Regions from separate parts of the Flavobacterium sp. FlaQc-47 genome, predicted to be linked through region 2. Evidence: riboswitches for the same ligand, from Rfam matches in the RefSeq annotation. Region 2 holds a riboswitch; the other holds the start of a gene.

Region 1 (9,534 bases), on a different contig from region 2:
AAACTGGCTTCTCTTGTAAAAATAAACGATAATATCAATTGGAGAATTTCGGGACAAACAGGTTTTAGAGCGCCATCATTACAACAAAAATATTTTGAAGCAAGTTCAACCCAATTCATCAACGGTTCTCCTTATCAGGTAGGGTATTTTACAAATGATTCGCAGGCAGCAAAAAGTATTGGAGTTGAAAATCTGAAACCTGAAAAATCAAAAAGTATCAGTACCGGATTTACCTTCAAAATTCCTGAAGCAAATATCACCATTGCAACAGATGCTTATTTTACAAGAATCGATGACAGAGTGGTTTTAACGGGACAATATTCAAGACCAACAGATGCGCAAATAAGTGGAGCAACATCGCCTGCACAAGGAGAAGCTTTGACTTTATTTCAACAAGCATTTGATTTGAAAGGAGTAGAAAGAGCTTCGTTCTGGACGAACGGAATCAACTCTGAAACAAAAGGAATTGATGTTGTAATTTCTCAAAAATACGATGTTATTCAGGATTTCACTATCCGAAATGATTTTGCTTTAAGTTATAATACAACTAAACGAGTTGGAGATTTAAATGTTCCCCAATCTATTATTGATGCCGGCGGAGATGCTTATAAATATTCATTTTTCCCGGAGTCAAGCCGAATTTATTTAGAAGAAGCGATTCCGAAATTGAAAGCAAATTTAACGACGACTTTCAATATTAAAAAGCTCGATATTTATTTGAGAAACAGTTATTTTGGAGAAGTTACAGATCCCGGAGCAACAGATGTAAATTTAGACGGATCATCTTCAGTTTATGAACATCCTGTATATAGCGCGAAATTAGTAACCGATTTATCTTTCGGATATCAAATCAATGAGAAATTCAGGTTGACGGTTGGATTTAATAATATAGGAGATGTTTATCCGGACAGAAATAATCCTGCAACTCCGGCATTTACAAATACAACGCCAACATTGTCTCCGGCACCAAGCGTAGATTTAACAAATGCGAATCAGTTTGCGTATTCAAGAGCAGTTTCACAATTTGGATTAAACGGAAGATTTGGTTTTGCAAGATTAAGTTTCAAATTTTAAAAATAAATTGGCCACGGGTCTTACGGATTAAACGGATTTACGCGAATTTTTTTTAATCATTATAATCTGTGGTAACTTTTTTTAAGCAGATGAGGAAAATAAAAAAATCCGCGTAAACCGGTTCAAACCCGTAAAATCCGTGGGCAAAATAAAATAAAAATCTTGTATTTTCAGGGCTTTGAAAAAAATAACATTAAATCTCACTTTTTGATTTGGTAGTTCTGAAAATAGTTTATATATTTACTCTATCAAATTAGTCGAGTTTAAAAAAAGAATTAATTTAAATAAAATGAAAATGAAAACAATAGCGAATAATATGATTATATGTTGTGAGATGATGCAAATGTGCATCCCAAATCGCTGTTGCCAAAAGTGAAAGAGTAAATCTTTGTTATAGTTAGACTATAAGCCCTTTTGGTAGCCATCCGAAAGGGCTTTTTTATTTCCACACTTTTAAAATTCAAATTATGAAAACATTAAATTCAATTGCAATAGAATATTTATTGAGAAACGATTCTCAAAAAAACAATACTACGTCAGAAGACCTATTAGGAGAAGTTATTAGAATAAATGCAGAGCAGAATATCAAAAGTCAAAAATCATTACTGTTTCAAATGTATGATCTTGAAGAAGAAGCAGACGATTTTTTTGCATAAAGAATTCAATTACAATTACAAAAATCAATTACAAAATATACAATATTAACAATATCTAAAAAACTAAGAAATCATGAGCACACCAAAATTTGCAACAAACGCACTACATGCAGGACACGATGTTACTAAAAATGCAGGAACAAGAGCAGTACCTATTTATCAGACATCATCATATGTATTTAACGATTCAGATCATGCTGCCAATTTATTTGGTCTTGCCGAAGCCGGATTTATTTACACAAGATTAAACAACCCTACAAACGATGTGCTGGAACAACGTCTTGCAGCGCTTGAAGGCGGAATTGGCGCTGTTGTTACAGCATCAGGAGCATCGGCAATTTCGACTACTTTCCTGACTTTGTTAAAAGCCGGAGATCATATTGTGGCTTCAAATAGTTTATACGGAGGAACTTATAATTTACTTAGCGTGACATTGCCTCGTTTAGGAATTACCAGCACATTTGTAGATCCGTCCCAACCGGAAAATTTCACTAAAGCCGCCAAAGAAAATACAAGAGCCTTTTTTGTAGAATCTTTGGGGAATCCAAAATTAGATGTATTAGACTTAAAAGGAATTTCGGCGGAAGCCAAAAACTTTAAAGTGCCTTTTATTGTAGACAATACGGTTGCTACACCTTATTTATTGAATCCAATTCAATACGGAGCAGATATTGTAATTCACTCTTTAACCAAATATATTTCAGGAAACGGAACTTCATTAGGAGGCGTTATTATAGATGCAGGAAATTTTGACTGGTCAAACGGAAAATTCCCTGAATTTACAGAACCTTCAGCAGGATATCACGGATTAGTCTATCACGAAGCTTTAGGAAATGCTGCTTTTATTGCAAAAGCAAGAATCGAAGGATTGCGTGATTTTGGTGCAGCTTTAAGTCCGTTTAATGCTTTTCAAATCATTCAGGGATTAGAAACTTTACCAATCAGAATCCAGAAGCACAGCGAAAATGCTTTGGCATTGGCCTCTTGGTTAGAAAAACAAGATGAGGTTGTCTGGGTGAATTATCCGGGACTAAAAACCAATAAATATTATGATTTAGCACAACAATATTTACCAAAGGGACAAAGTGGAGTAGTGACTTTTGGATTAAAAGGTGGTTTTGATGCTGCTAAAAAAGTAGTAGATCAAACGAAATTATTTTCGCTTTTGGCGAACATTGGTGATACAAAATCATTAATCATTCATCCGGCAAGTACAACGCACCAACAATTATCTGATGCAGATCAATTAGAAACAGGAGTTTCAAAAGATTTAGTCCGACTTTCTGTTGGAATTGAAGATATCGAAGATTTAATAGCTGATTTGCAAGCTGCTTTCGCAAGCGTAACCCAATCGCAATACAGCGTTAATAAAAATTAGGTTTTTTTGTTTTTTGTTTGAAAAATTGCCTTTAGTAGCGTGAGTTCTGCTAGAGGTGATTTTTTATAAAAACACTGCATATATTTTTACCATATAAGTAATATAAGTTCATTTTAGTAGAGACGCACAGCAATGCCTCTAAATTGTATAAGTTGATAACATTAAATGAACTTATATCGCTTATATGGTTTTAATTAACCCCCAATAAATTAGAAATTATGTCAAAGCTTAAAATAAATATCATCCTTTTTGGAATTGGAAATATAGGAAGTACTTTGATCAATCAAATTATCGAAAGTCAGGAATTTTTTCTCGAAAGCAGAAACGTCGATTTTCATTTTCCGATTATAACCAATTCAACAGTAGCTTTTTTCGAGAAAGAAGGCGTAGGATATGCCTGGGAAACCAATTTTCTGGAATTGGCAGTTCCGTTTAAAGTGCAGGATATTATTGAATTTGCCAAAGAAAATGAATTTGAGAATCTGATTGCGGTTGATGCAACGGCAAGCGACGAGTTAATTCATCATTATAATACCCTGATTGAAAACGGATTTAATATTGTAGCGGTAAATAAAAAGGCAAATACATTACCAATCGATCTGTATAAAGAAATCAGGTCGAATTTAAAAAAATACGACAAAGAGTTTTTGTATGAAACATCAGTAGATACAGGATTTCCGGTATTGCAAACTTTAAGAGATTTGTATTATTCAGGTGAAAAAATCACAAAGATCCGAGGTGTTTTTTCAGATAACCTGAGTTATGTCTTTAATCGATTTGCTAATGAAGAAGTTACTTTTTCTTCTCTTTTAAAAGATGCCAGTTTACTTGGTTTAATGCGTTCAACTTTCAAAGAAGATTTATCCGGAAATGATACAGCAAGAAAACTGCTGATTTTGACCAGGGAAATCGGGAAGGATTTTGATCTTTCGGATATAAAAATCAATTCATTAATACAACAAGAACATCTTGAACAAAACGGCATTCTTAGTAAGGAAGCAATTGACAGATACTTTAAAATTGCAAAAATTACCCAGAAGGATAATCATGTATTGCGATATGTTGGGGAATTTGATGTAGAGAAAAATACTTTAGAAGTCAAATTAGTTTCAGAACCCATAACATCTGCAATTGGACAATTAAAAGGTTCAGATACTATTTTTGAAATCTACACACAATCTTACGCAGATGTTCCTATTGCGATTCAAAGTGCTTCGGCATGTAAGCAAGCCATTTCAAGAGGGATAATAACTGACATTTTGAAAGTGGCCGAGAAAATTAAAAATAAAGAAGCAGTTTGGTTGTAAGTGGTTTGAAATAGTAGTCAGTTGTTCTTTGATATAATGAAACAGGAAAGTTCGTTGTGTAATTTTTTGTAAGTTTTAGCTTTCAATTATTGGATTGTTAATTTTGTAAGATGTTTTTTAACGTTTAAATTTTGTTTTTTAACGATTTTTATGATTAATGTGTTGAACATCACTTGCGTAATTGAAAAAATATTCGCACATTTGTAATACCTCAAACTGCAAAAACAAAAAAGTTAACTTTTTAACATTAGTTATCTAAAATGAAACAAAAGCTGGTACTGCTTTATTTCTTTTTTGATTTTTGAAAGAAGGATGGTTTTAAATATTTCAACAGTTTCGAGTAGCTTATTAAAAGTAAACAAATGCAAGAATTTTTTAAAATAGCAATTAAATCACAGATGAATAAATCCCTACAGATGAACAAGATGTTTAACGTCGCACGTATTTGTGTACGCGTCTGTTGATACTAAAAGTATATATAAGTTGTTAAAAACTTAAACCCTTTTGGTATTCACGTCCAAAAGGGTTTTTTTATTTCATTTGGCACCATAACAAAAAATTAAACATACAATAAAGATTATAAAACACAAACTAACATAAACTTAAATATCATGAGCAAATTAAACTACATAACAAGAACATTTTCTACGTTGAAAAACTTAAGAACTAAAAGAAACAATCCGCCACCGACAACAAATGAATTGGTACATCCAAGATTTGGTATTACTGAGGCAGATAAAATAGCAGAAAAAAAAGAGCCAAACTCATTATTGTTTTTGATGTATTCAAAAGAAAATGAAACACTTTTTATCTAAATCAAAAAGTATCATAAAATAGGGGAATACCTGCTTAATTTTACTGGGCTAATTGTTCGGTAATTTTTTGCGTACAAGAGTTTGTGTTTGAATTATCTTTAAGGAAATGAGGAATCAGTTTCGATAAAATTTGTTTGTTTAAGAAATTAGTAGTTAATTTGCACCTTTAAGTTCAAAAACGTATTGAAATGTTATAAAGAAAGGACGAGGGATTAGACCCGATGAATCCTTAGCAACCCTTCGTTAAATCGAAGAAGGTGCTGCATTCTACCACGCCCAAACGTGGAAAGATAACAACAAGAATTTTTCTAGTTTCAGTCTAGTACTTTCTTTCTAATATTTCCACATACAAATCAATAATAAAAAGATTTGAAATTGGAAAATATACCAAGTCCCATTATAATTCATGATTTCATCACAGAAAGTGGTGCATCATATCATTCACTACCATTAAGTTTTACCATTTCTGGTTTGCCATTATACAGCGCGCCTATTGTTTTGGTCAATCACGCTTTAACCGGAAACGCTCAGGTTACAGGTGAAAACGGTTGGTGGAATGATTTAATTGGAGATGAAAAAACAATTGACACCCACAGATATACCATACTAGCATTTGACGTTCCGGGTAACGGAAATGATTCGTTTGTAGTTGAAAACTATCAGGATTTCACAACAAGAGATATTGCCCGAATTTTTATAAAAGGACTTGAAGTCTTAAAAATCGATCAGGTTTACGCTATCATTGGCGGCTCTGTAGGTGGAGGAATTGCCTGGGAAATCCTTGCATTAGAACCTCACATTACCCAAAACTTAATTCCAATTGCAACTGATTGGAAATCGACAGACTGGATGATTGCTAATTGCTACCTGCAAGAGCAAATCCTTAACAATTCTTCAAAACCTATTGAAGATGCCAGAATCCATGCCATGTTGTGTTATCGCTCTCCTGAATCATTCAAAGAAAAATTTCAACGCACGATCAACAACCAACTTTTGATTTTTAATATTGAAAGCTGGCTGGCACATCACGGCGAAAAATTACAAAAAAGATATCAATTGGCATCATATAAGCTGATGAACCAATTGCTCAAAACAATAGATATTACCAGAAATAGTGCCGATTTCGAAACTTTAATGTCCAGAACAAATGCAGCGATCCATATTATCGGAATCAACTCAGATTTGTTTTTTACACCAAAAGAAAATCGGGAAACTTTTAATGAATTAAAAAAGTTCAAAGACAATGTCTTTTACAGCGAGATAGATTCCGTTCACGGACATGACGCTTTTTTAATCGAGTACAAACAATTAGATCATTTACTTGCCGATATTTTTAAGGCAGAAACAATAGAAAAATAAAATGAAAATATTAAAATTTGGAGGTAAATCGTTATCAAACGGAGAAGGACTTAACAAAGTAGTTTCAATCATTTCTGATAAAGTAAATCAAGGCGAACAAATTGCAGTTGTCGTTTCGGCTCGCGGAAAAGCAACAGACGAATTAGATTATATTTTGAAACTTGCCGCTAAAAACGGTAATTACAAACCATTATTTGAAAATTTCAAAACCTATCAAATTTCAGACTATCCACAGGTAGATTTATCTGAAGAATTTAATATTTTAGAAAAACTTTTTGAAGGCGTTAGTTTGATTGGAGATTACAGCAATAAAATCAAAGATCAGATTTTGTCTAAAGGTGAGTTGCTTTCGGCTAAATTGTTGACTGCGATTTTAAAAGAAAAAGGAATTCCTGCCAATTTTGTTGATTCGAGAGAATTATTAAAAACCGACTCAAAATTTGGAGATGCACAACCTTTAGAACAGCTATCTAAGAAAAATGTCATCAATTATTTCAAACAACATAACGGTTCAACGGTTAATATTGTAACTGGTTTTATTGGTTCAAACAATAATAATGACACTACAACTTTAGGCAGAAACGGCAGCAATTATACCGCATCATTAATTGCTAATTATTTAAATGCCGAAGAACTTCAAAACTTTACGCACGTTGATGGAATTTATACAGCAAATCCGGATTTAGTTGCCGATGCTAAAAAAATTGAATTTTTATCGTTTAATGAAGCAAATGAATTGGCGAATTTTGGAGCAACAATTTTGCACGCAAAAACGATAATTCCTTTATTAGAAAAAAATATTCCGTTACGTATTTTAAATACATTCAATCATGAAAATCGCGGAACATTAATCACTTCAGACTCTGCAAAAGAAGGAATCAAAACACTTTCGGTTTTAGAGAATTTATCATTAGTAAATCTTGAAGGTCGAGGATTACTAGGGAAAGCCGGTGTTGATGCCCGAATTTTCAAGGTAATGGGCGATCATAATATCAGTGTAAGTATCATTTCCCAAGGTTCTTCAGAAAGGGGAATTGGGTTGGTTGTTGCGACAGATAAGGCAACAACAGCGATGATTGAGTTAGAAAAAGAGTTCGAAAACGACTTTTATTCTAAGGATGTAAACCAAATTACAGTAACAGATAATGTTTCGGTTATTTCGATTATTGGTCAGGATTTAAGTACTTTTCACAAACCATATACCGCATTAATTAAAAATAAAATAGTTCCAATTTTGTTTAACAACACCGTTACAGGTAAAAACGTGAGTTTGGTGGTTAAAAAGTCAGAACTTAATAAAGCATTAAACGTAATTCACGGAGAGATTTTTGGAGTTTCCAAGAAAATCAACATCGCAATTTTTGGTCACGGTTTAGTAGGCGGAACTTTAATCAATCAAATTTTAGAATCAACCGCAGCAATCGAAAAACGTAAAGACATTAAACTAAATGTTTTTGCTATTGCGAACTCTAAGAAACTACTTTTAAACAAAAATGGCGTAAGTCTAAACTGGAGAAATGACATTCAGCAAGACGGACTTGAATATACAATAAATGATGTAATTGCTTATGCAAACCAACATCATCTGGAAAACTTAATTGCAATTGATAATACGGCAAGTGCCACTTTTGTAGAAAATTATATTTCGTTGATCGAAAGCAGTTTCGACTTGATTTCATCCAATAAAGTTGCCAATACATTAAGCTACGGTTTTTATAAGGAACTGAGAAAGTCCTTAGCAGATAATCAGAAGAATTATTTGTATGAAACCAATGTTGGAGCAGGTTTACCATTAATTGATACGATTAAGTTATTACACCTTTCAGGTGAAAATATCACAAAAATAAAAGGAGTTTTCTCGGGAACATTAAGTTATTTGTTCAATAATTTCTCTTCAAAAGACGCTCCGTTTAGCGAAATTCTAAAAGAAGCAATCGATAACGGATATACAGAGCCAGACCCGCGTGAGGATTTATGCGGAAATGATGTAGGAAGAAAATTACTGATTCTGGCTAGAGAATTAGACCTGCAAAATGAGTTTGAAGAAATCTCGATTCAGAATTTAATTCCGGAACATTTACGTGAAGGAAATGTTGCTGATTTCTTAACTAAATTAAAAGAATTTGACCCAATTTACGAGAAAATAAAAGCCGATCAAAAACCAAATCATGTATTAAGATACATTGGTGAATTGTCCGGTGATTTACAAAATGACAAAGGAATTCTGGAAGTAAAATTAGTTTCGGTACCTTCTGATACAGCGTTAGGCGGATTAAAAGGTTCTGATTCTTTCTTCGAAATTTACACAGAATCTTACGGAGATCGTCCAATCGTAATTCAGGGAGCCGGTGCAGGTTCTGCAGTTACGGCGAGAGGAGTTTTTGGCGATATTTTGAGATTATCAGATAAAGGGTAATCTCTAATCTCAAAGGGGAATGAAATGAATAATTAAGAAGATTTATTAATTAAAAAGTGACGACCTCCAGTCTTATCTCCCTCCCTTTCGGGGAGGGTTGGGGAGGGGAATAACATGAAAGTAACCTTAAACAGAGTAAACGACGCGTTTCATTTCAAACTAAAAAATGAAAGAGGTCATGTAGTTGATGTTGACAGCAGAGCCGAATTTGGCGGAAGCGATTTAGGTGCAAGTCCGATGGAATTAGTATTGATGGGAGTTGCAGGATGCAGCGCGATTGATATGATTTCGATTTTAAAGAAACAACGTCAGGAAATCACCTCATTTAATGCTGAGGTCGAAGGAGAACGCGTTCAAGTTGGCGAAGCAAAACCTTTTAAAGAAATCAATGTAGTTTTTTATTTAGAAGGAGATATCAACCCTGAAAAGGCACATCGTGCTGCCCAGCTTTCTTTCGAGAAATATTGTTCAGTAGCCAAAACGGTTGAACCAACAGCGACAATAAGTTATAAAGTTGTCCTGAATAATC
Region 2 (9,534 bases):
ATTTCCACCGCCCGGATGGTCCGGAACATCACTTTTATATAATTTTTCATTAAAAACCAAAACACCGCAGGTTCCGGGTCCGCCAAGGAATTTATGGGGCGAAAAAAAAATGGCATCTAATTGTTCTTCCGGATCTTCAGGATGCATATCGATTTGTACATAAGGTGCCGAAGCTGCAAAATCAACAAAACAAAGTCCGTTATTTTGATGCAGGATTTTAGCCAATTCATGATAAGGCGTAATGATTCCCGTAACATTTGAAGCTGCCGTAAACGAACCAATTTTTACCGTTCTGTCTGCATATTTTTTAATCAATTCTGCAAATATTTCAGGATCAACTAAATTGTTTTCATCCGGCGGTACCACCACAACATCGGCATTGGTTTCATACCAGGAAACCTGATTAGAATGGTGCTCCATATGCGTGATAAAAACTACTGGTTTATCGGTATTATCAGGCACAATAGTCGATTTATTATCTGCCGAACGCAACCCAATAAAACGCTGTAATTTTGATAAAGCAGCCGTCATTCCGGTTCCCGTTGTCACCAGAACATCTAATTCATTGGCATTTACATGCTTCTTAATCAATTGTCTCGCGTGATTGTAAGCATAAGTTGAAGTTTTGCCGGTTTCGCTGGAAAAAGAATGCGTATTGGCAATCATCGGACCTATTTTATTGAGCATAATATTTTCAATTGGCACATATAATCTGCCGCTCGCGACCCAATCTGCATATAATAAATTTTGCTGTCCGTAAGCCGACTTAAAAGTATGGTTTACTCCTATTGTATTTTCTCTAAACTTTGAAAAATAGTGCTCTAACTGACTTGGTTTCGTTATGTTCTCAATTGCATTTATTTCCATATCATTTTTAAATTAACTCATTTTTATTTTTGACTGAATCTGGTGGGGAATTATTTTAATACACGGCTGTTTGTCATTCCGAGGAACGAGGAATCTGCGCAAGTAACTCCGGTAAGTTTGTCATTCTATTTCTATGATAAAACAAAATCTTTTTTTTCAGGAGCTAATCCCGCTGTCTGTTTCAAACGAAGTTCACTAAACTCCAATTGAAATAAGAATTAAGTGAAGTAATCTTTTGCAGCGAACGCCGCTACAAAAGGATTTTCACTTCTATCGGGGTTATGACAATCATTTTCATAAGATTCTTTTCGTTTAGCATATCATTTCGACGCAAGGAGAAATCACATCCACTATTCGCCAAGATTGACATATTTAGAAACGGAGTTTCTTGTGTAATTTCTCCTTGCGTCGAAATGACAAACAAGCGTGGAATTACCAAAATCTAACTCCTGTTCAAAAGTGTTTTAAGCGTAGCCTGAAGTTCTTCACCACGAAGATTTTTCGCTACGATAACTCCTTTTGAATCTACCAGATAATTGGAGGGAATTGCTCTTACTCCGTATAATTTTGCGATTTCGCTATTCCAGAAAAGTAAGTCCGAAACTTGCAGCCAGTTTAAATTGTCGTCCTGAATTCCTTTCACCCAGTTTTCTTTCTTTTTATCTAAAGAAACTCCAAAAACGTTGAAACCTCTATCATGATACTCCTTGTAAGCAGCAACGATATTTGGGTTTTCTCTTCTGCATGGTCCACACCATGAAGCCCAGAAATCAACCAAAGTATAGCCGTTTAGATTTTCAGAAAATCGGATATCTTTTCCTTCAGGATTTTTAGAAACGAAATCAGGTGCTTTTTTACCAATTTGTAATCCGTTTAGAACCTTCACTAATTCCTTTAATTCTTTTACATATGTTGAATTTTGCTGACTTTTATCGAGAAGTGCAATGTTTTGTGTAATCTGATCCGGAGTCAATCTGTACGACCAGTTTCTGTATAATACATATGCCGAAACCAGAGAGCCAGGATGTTCTGTTATAAATTTACTTATATCAACGTTCTCCGTTTTTTGATAAATATTGAATAAATCCTGAGAAACAGAACCTTCAATAACCGAAGTACTATAATATTTGACCGGACTTAATTGTACTGTAATTGGTGCTTTTTCCAGAAAAATATACAACGGACTATTGGCTGTATTAACACTTAATCCGTACAATTCCGGAAGTTTTACTTTGGTTTTGAAACCAAACTTTCCATCCACTACTTTTACCGAATCTATTGTGGTAAACATCTTGTTATGAAACTTTTGCAGATATACATATTTTACAATTGTATCTGTTACAGTTCCTTTTAACTGAACATTTGAATCTTGACCCTGTATTGCTGATACAGAAAAACAAAGGGCTAGAAATACTATTATTTTTTTCATTATATGGAGTTAAAGTTGAATTTTGTCAAATTTTATGTAGTTCTTTTTAAACGGACATACGAATTCCCCTGACCAATTAAATGGCCTATATCTAAATGTTGAAGAGTAGGAAAAAGGATTATAAAAATTAGCGGCTACGCATTCGGAAAACTAAGACTTCATTTTCTGATAAAGGCAATTGTAACTGATTGTAAAAGGCGTTTAAATTGAATCGTTTAATTTTCATTTTAATAATAAAAAAGGTTTTAACATAATGACCTTATTCAGATTTACCAAGGAAATCTTTCTTATCTGTCCGCCTTAGCGGAAGGATTTAGCACCTTATTGGGCAACAGGTTGCTAAGACGTCACAGGGCCTAATCCCTCAGTCTTTCTGGATAAGTTCACGCAGAAATATTCTGCTGATGCAAATATATATAAATTCTATGTAATTAATATAGTTTTAAAGGATGTTTTTTAAAATAGTTAAAATAAAGGAATCGGCATGATTACAATCGTCCTGGAAATCAAGTTAATATCAACGAGGTAATGCGTAAAGTAAATACCAAGTTTGTCATTTCGAGGAACGGGGAATCTCATCAAGTAGCTCGCCAAAGATTTGGATTACGTTGTGTGCCGGGGATTAATCCCAATGTCATGAGGTTAAGCTTTGTTTGAAAATTATGAGTAATTAGACCAAGATTTGAAATGTGCCGTTAGGCACTAAATATTGGTAGTTAATATAGATTAGAAATACGTTGGCGTGCCGTAGGTACGCAACAAATGATAACTATTGCGTACCTACGGCACGCTATATTTATTCCATTTCATATGAACTACCAATATTTAGTGCCCAACGGCACAAATAGTAAGTTTTAAAATCTTGATTATCATGAAATAATATGATTGTCAATTTTATGCTGTTTCACACATATAAAATCAAAATCTTAAATCTTTTTTATCCTTTTTTCTTAACTTAATGATATTGGATTTTAATCCATCATACGCAAACAAAATCAACAAATATTGTGGCTACGTTGTGTCCAAGGGATTAATGCCAATGTCATTAAGTTATGCTTTGTTTGATAATTATGAGTAATGCAAACCAAAATTTGAAATGTGCCGTTAGGCACTAAATATTGGTAATTAATATAGATTAGAAATACGTTGGCGTGCCGTAGGTACGCAACAAATGATAACTATTGCTTACCTACGGCACGCTATATTTATTCCATTTCATATGAACTACAATATTTAGTGCCTAACGGCACAAATAGTAAGTTTTTAAATAGTGATTGTCATGAAATAATATGATTTTCGATTTTATGCCGTTTCACACATATAAAATCAAAAATATTAAATCTTTTTTTTCCTTTTTTCTTAACTTAATGACATTGGATTAATGCATCGTACGCAAACAAAATCAACAAATATTGTGGCTACGTTGTGTCCAAGGGATTAAGGCCAATAGCTATCAGAACCTGGCTACAAAATAAAAAATTCCTCCGGATTCTCAAAAGAGTTCCAGAGGAACGAAACATATTGTAGAGATGGATTTTAATCCATCATAAGCAAACAAAATCAACAAATATTGTGACTACGTTGTGTCAAATGCATTAATCCCGATAGCTACCAGAACCTGGCTAGAAAATAAAAAAAATCCTCCGGATTCTCAAAAGAGTTCCGAAGGAACGAAACATATTGTAGGGCTGGACTTCAGTCCAGTCTAATAGCAAGAAATTCCGCAAGTATTGTCGTTAATCTTTGTAGAATTACTAGTGTGATTTCTCCTCTGTCGAAATGAAAAAGTTTGCGGTTCCATTTGTGTTCAAAGGATTTTATTTAATCATAATAGAAAATCCACAAATTATTTAATCCGGATTTGCCAGTATTTTATACAATTCGGCATTTGAAATATAAAATTGATTTTCAATACCTATTTGCGATAATTTAGCGCTTACCAAATTATTCTCTCTGGAATTAATCAAAAATATTGAACTTTCACCAAACGAAAACAGTTTTTCCTCAGAGCTTAACATTACAACATAATCCTTTACAAGATTGTCGATAACCATTTTTTGTCTTTTTAGAGAGGCAATTTCGGTTTGTTGCGCTTTTATTTTATTTTTAAGTTCCAGTCTTTGCTGATCGATATCAAATTTTAAATCCTGCATTTTTAGTTTCGCGATTTTCAGATTTCCACGTTCTTTTCTTAGGAAAATCGGAATGCTGAAATCGATATTAAACTTATAATCATCAGCATTAAAAGAATCAAAATAAACAGGTTCAGAGATATAATTATACCCTACGTTTACCTTCGGAAGCAGTAAATTAGCCTTCAGCTGTCTGTTGATTTCCAGCATCGATAATTTAGTTTCCAATGCCTGAATTTTAGGATGCGCTTCTAAGCTTTCAACATTGACCATCATGGCAGATGTTTTTAATGTCTCTTCCAGGGTCTGAATTAAGTTTTGTTCGGGCTTTACATTGTCTGCCAGTTCAACGGGAACATTTTCTATCCATAAATAATTCGAAATGGCAAGTTTGGCTTTTGCCAGTTTCAGGTTTCCGTTTTCTACATTTAATTCCCTGTTTCTAACTGTAATTCTTGCTTCAACACTATCGATTGCAGGAGAATCACCATATTCAATTAGTTTTTTCACGCCTGCAAAACGAGTACTGGCAAAGCCCAGATAACTTTTATAAAGTTCGGCTTCATTAAAGCTTCTTCTCCATTCAAAATAAGCTTCGCTTGCTTTATACAAAACCTCAATCGCTTTTAGTTTTCGTTGCGCATCACTCAGTTTTATCTGGAGTTTTCCTTCTCTTACATCTGCCATTCTCTGGTTGATAAACAAACCCTGCCCTAAGGCAACACTTATTCCCAGTGACGTTAATCCCGCATCCGGCGTTCGGTTTTGCGGATTGTAATATTGACCGTCTGTATCGTCGAAACCAGCTTTTATTTCAATACCATACCAGGTTGGGATTTTGAAACTGCTGTTTAATAACGAATAATATTCGGTTCCTTTAAACTCTTTTTTATTGTAATCTACTTCAATTTTCGGATCAAATCCTCCACGTGCCACCATAAGCATTGCCTGAGCATTACTTACTTCAAGATTGGCTTGTTTGACCAGCGGATGGTATTTTTTGACATATCCTAAAAATTCGCTGTAGCTTAACTCCTCTTTATTAAAATCCTGACTGTATGATTTAGAAAAGCCAATAAGAAATAAAAAAGAGCACAATATGATATACCTTATGTTACTTTTTATCTTTTCCATTTGTTGCTTTATCATCTGAATTATAATAATTGGGTGGAAATCCGTTCAGGTTACGCCATATTTCATAACCTACAGAAACCGTTTCGAGCAAGGCAATACTTTGCGCACCGGCACCTATGCTTAATTCTTTTGGCCATTTGTCTTCTTTATTATCCGGTGCAATCAGAATTCTGTATTTGCCGTTTGCACTTATAAAATTTTCTATTGCCACTACCCTGCCGCCAAAAGTTCCGTAGGATAATCCAGGCCATCCTGAGAATACGATTCTTGGCCAGCCATCAAACCAGACACGCACTTTTGCACCACGATGCACTAACGGAAGATCAATAGGTTCTACATACGTTTCAACTGCAATATCATAACTTTGCGGCATGATACTTACCACCGGAGTTCCTTCCTTAATTGTTTCACCAAGACCCGCCAGTAAAGCACGATTGACATAACCGCTTTGTGGCGCTGTGATGTAATATAAACCATTTCTCAATTTATAATTTACATACTGATTTTGTAGTTTATTTACCTGTGCTTCAGTATCATATTGCGTACTTAATGCGGTAAATTTATCACTTCTGGATTTCGAAATTTTCTCTGCATATTCCGCTGTAATGCGATTGATTTCCACTCTCGCATTTATCAATTCGTTTTTACTGCTTAAAAGCTTATTTTGCTGTGTAATAATATAAGCTTCAGACTCTTGCAGTTTTAGTCGCTTTTGCTCCACGTCGGTCATTGGCTTTAAGCCTTCTTTATTAAGAGCGGTTGAACGATTGAACTGAGTTGTAGCGATTCGTAATTGTGTTTTTACCGCTTCAAGATCCATACTGTCACTTTTAATTTTTAAATGGGCCTGTTTGATCTTGTTTTGTGCCTGCTGTAATTTTAATTCTCTTTCAGTATTAAGCGATTGCGCCTGCACATTAAGTGAATTTACTTTATCGCCATACGATTCTACCGCCATTTTTTTAGCATCGACCTGATCTTTGGTATTTCCTACCAGATTGGGATCTAAATAATCTTCTTTAGTTTCAGAGATAAAAAGAATCGTATCGCCTTTTTTTACAAAGTCACCTTCTTTTACAAACCATTTTTCAATTCGTCCCGCAATGGTATTATGTACGGTTTGAGGTCTTTGATCTGGTTTTAAAGTGGTAACAGAACCGCTTCCTGAAATATTTTGCGTCCACGGAAGAAACAAACAGCCAATTAAAAAAATCAAAAATCCAATGATGATTTTATTCAGGATTTTGTAGTGAGGTCTTCGGGCTACGCTCGTTATTGATGCGTATTTGCCCGGCGTTATTAGTATATTATTATCTTTAGATATATTGAGCATAATTAAATCTTAATGTCGTTAATAATTTTTCCGTCATCGATCGTGATCATACGGTTGCATTTGTTTTTCCAGATATCATTCTTAGAAGTTACAATCACCGTCCAGTCATTTTGATCAGAAAGTAAAAAATCAATTATTTTACCCGAAGTCATTTCGTCCATTCTATCAACAGGATCTTCGAGAAACAATATATTAGGTTTGTGAACAATGCTTCGGGCAAGCAATATTTTTTGTACATCAGAAGCCGAAAGTTCGCTTCCGCCGGGATGAACCTGATTTTCAAGTCCGTTAGGGAACGTCTTGATATACGGCGTAAGGCAAACATTATCCAGCGCCCATTTCAGGTCATCATTATTAATATCACTATTGCCAAACTGTACATTTTCTCTAATTGTTCCGGCAAAAAGCGTATCACCCTGCATAAATGTTCCCGCTTGCGCTCTGTAAGTATCTTCGTCGAGTCGGTTCATGTAATTATCCGTAACGTACATGGCACCACTTTCGGGTTCAAGCAAACCTGAAAGCAAGCGCAATAAGGTACTTTTTCCGGCTCCGTTTGTTCCCTGAACCAGTATTTTTTCGCCTTGAGCGATTTTCAGGTTGATGTTTTTAAGCGATTTTTTATTGTATCCCGGATAATTATAGGCAATACTTTCGGTTTCGATATTTATTCCGGTTTCGGTAATTGCCGATGTTTTCGGAATACAGGAAATCTCCATATCGGTAACCTGCCCTATTTTTTCTACCGATGTCAGCACATCATAAAAAGATTCTAGTCCGAAGATGATTTTTTCTACTGAATTAATCAGCAATACAATCACAATTTCTGCTGCCACAAACTGCCCAATGTTCATTTGATGATGAATTACCAGAAAACCACCAATTGACAATAAGGCAGCCGTAACAAGAATTTTAAAAATCGTAAGCTGGATGTATTGCTTTTTCATTACCTGAAAATGCTTTTCACGATAATTAATGTATTCGCTTACATAACCGTCATTTCGTTCTAATGCATATTCAAAAGCTCCTTTTTTACGGAAACTCTCGCGATTACGGGCAATTTCCTGAAGCCAGGCTGCTACCTTATATTTAAACTTTGATTCGTTAAGGCTTGTTTCAAGTCCGTCTCTATACGAAAATTTAAAAATTATGTATAAAATCACGATAAACAAAAGCCCGATTACGGTGAAAAAGGAATGGTATAAAACCAATAATATAATCCCCAGACCCACTTGCAGAAAAGCGGTACAAAAGTCCAGCAAAAGTTTTGCCGTGCCTTTTTGAACCATTAAGGTATCAAAAAATCGGTTGGCTTTTTCGGGCGCATATTCAGAATACATTTCTTTAAATTTAATTAAAGGCATTCTGTAAGCAAACTCAAATGACGATCTGACAAAAATTCGCTGTTGCAGATTTTCTACAATACGAAGCTGCAAAATGATCAGAACTCCTCCAAAACCAACACCAATAGTAACCAGAAATACAAGTACTATCCAGGAAACACTAAGTTGCCCGCTTTGAATAAAATTAATAATCGCCTGAATTCCTAAAGGCAGGGAAAGATTTACTAAACCGGCAAAAGCGGCATAAAATATAATTTGATATACATCGCGCTTATCGAGCGCAAGTAAATTATAAAAGCGTTTTAATGGTGTCATGAAGATATAAATACAAGATTATTACATAAATAGTAGATACGGTAAAAACCATATACAGGATTTTAGAATTTCTTCTAAATCAAAAAAATAATATTTATATAATAATTTGCGGAGGTCGCAAGTGAATTTTACCATGAAAACCAAACGAAAATATAGGATTTTCGATGTAATTTCTTTTTTGGGCTTCAATTTCAAAATACAATCCTGCCAGCGAAGTATCTACAGGAATTAAATAATCTAACAAAAGCGTTCCTTTTGCCTGTTTTGTTGCTTTGGTATCTTTAGCTTCATAATCGTCGATCTCTTCAGGAACGGCGTTACATTTAAATATTTTTTTAAGAAAATTACAAGTAAGTCCCGTAACCGAATGTATATCAGCATTATCATAAATGATTCTGACAAAACTATTGGATACATTCAAACTGCTGATTAAAAAGTACCCAATTAACAACACCTGAAGGCATTTGCTAAAAAGACTATTTTTAATTGTGTTCAACATTACTAAAAAAATAAAAAGTTACGACATTACCTAAAATCATAATCTGTAGTAGATTAGTGTGATTTTTGAAGTAATTTGTTTAAATAAAAATTATTAGCGCGCAATGTAAATCTAAATTTTCGCCGCTACATTAAAATAACATTAGAATTTAAACCGACCTAATTAATATACTAAATATCAAATACTTACATAAATAACATAACACCATTTTTCAAGTGTTTTTTCATTTTTTTATCTATTTATAAAAAAAAAGAGACAATTATGATGTCATAATTTTTGAAATTAATGCGCTAAATAAGAATCATTTTAATTTTACTTTTTTTTATAAAAATGAGAGATCACGAATAAGTGTTGTGGAAAAAATAAAAGATATTAGTAATGAATTCAAGTTGCTGGTTTAGCAGATACAGGGTGATTTTTTAACGCAAAGGGCGCAAATTTTTTTATAGTACAGTGAGTTGACAAAACAAAGTTCACAAAAC

The links. Region 2 has a riboswitch for S-adenosylmethionine ahead of ACHRVX_RS04635 (redoxin domain-containing protein). Riboswitches for the same ligand answer to the same signal wherever they lie in the genome.
Region 1: another riboswitch for S-adenosylmethionine. It lies ahead of ACHRVX_RS10355 (alpha/beta fold hydrolase); the one in region 2 lies ahead of ACHRVX_RS04635 (redoxin domain-containing protein).

The regions. Positions count from the first base shown of each region.
Region 1 covers NZ_JBIPCQ010000003.1:161,106-170,639, forward strand. The annotation lists gene ACHRVX_RS10330 (TonB-dependent receptor plug domain-containing protein) at 1-1,074, shown strand, start outside; gene ACHRVX_RS10335 (hypothetical protein) at 1,542-1,730, shown strand; gene ACHRVX_RS10340 (O-acetylhomoserine aminocarboxypropyltransferase/cysteine synthase family protein) at 1,804-3,108, shown strand; gene ACHRVX_RS10345 (aspartate kinase) at 3,327-4,415, shown strand; gene ACHRVX_RS10350 (hypothetical protein) at 5,027-5,230, shown strand; SAM riboswitch class I at 5,419-5,527, shown strand; gene ACHRVX_RS10355 (alpha/beta fold hydrolase) at 5,600-6,589, shown strand; gene thrA (bifunctional aspartate kinase/homoserine dehydrogenase I) at 6,591-9,005, shown strand; gene ACHRVX_RS10365 (OsmC family protein) at 9,120-9,534, shown strand, end outside.
Region 2 covers NZ_JBIPCQ010000001.1:1,105,287-1,114,820, reverse strand. The annotation lists gene ACHRVX_RS04640 (aminotransferase class V-fold PLP-dependent enzyme) at 1-867, opposite strand, end outside; gene ACHRVX_RS04635 (redoxin domain-containing protein) at 1,310-2,296, opposite strand; SAM riboswitch class I at 2,581-2,680, opposite strand; gene ACHRVX_RS04630 (TolC family protein) at 4,147-5,562, opposite strand; gene ACHRVX_RS04625 (HlyD family secretion protein) at 5,543-6,895, opposite strand; gene ACHRVX_RS04620 (peptidase domain-containing ABC transporter) at 6,898-8,553, opposite strand; gene ACHRVX_RS04615 (hypothetical protein) at 8,648-9,052, opposite strand.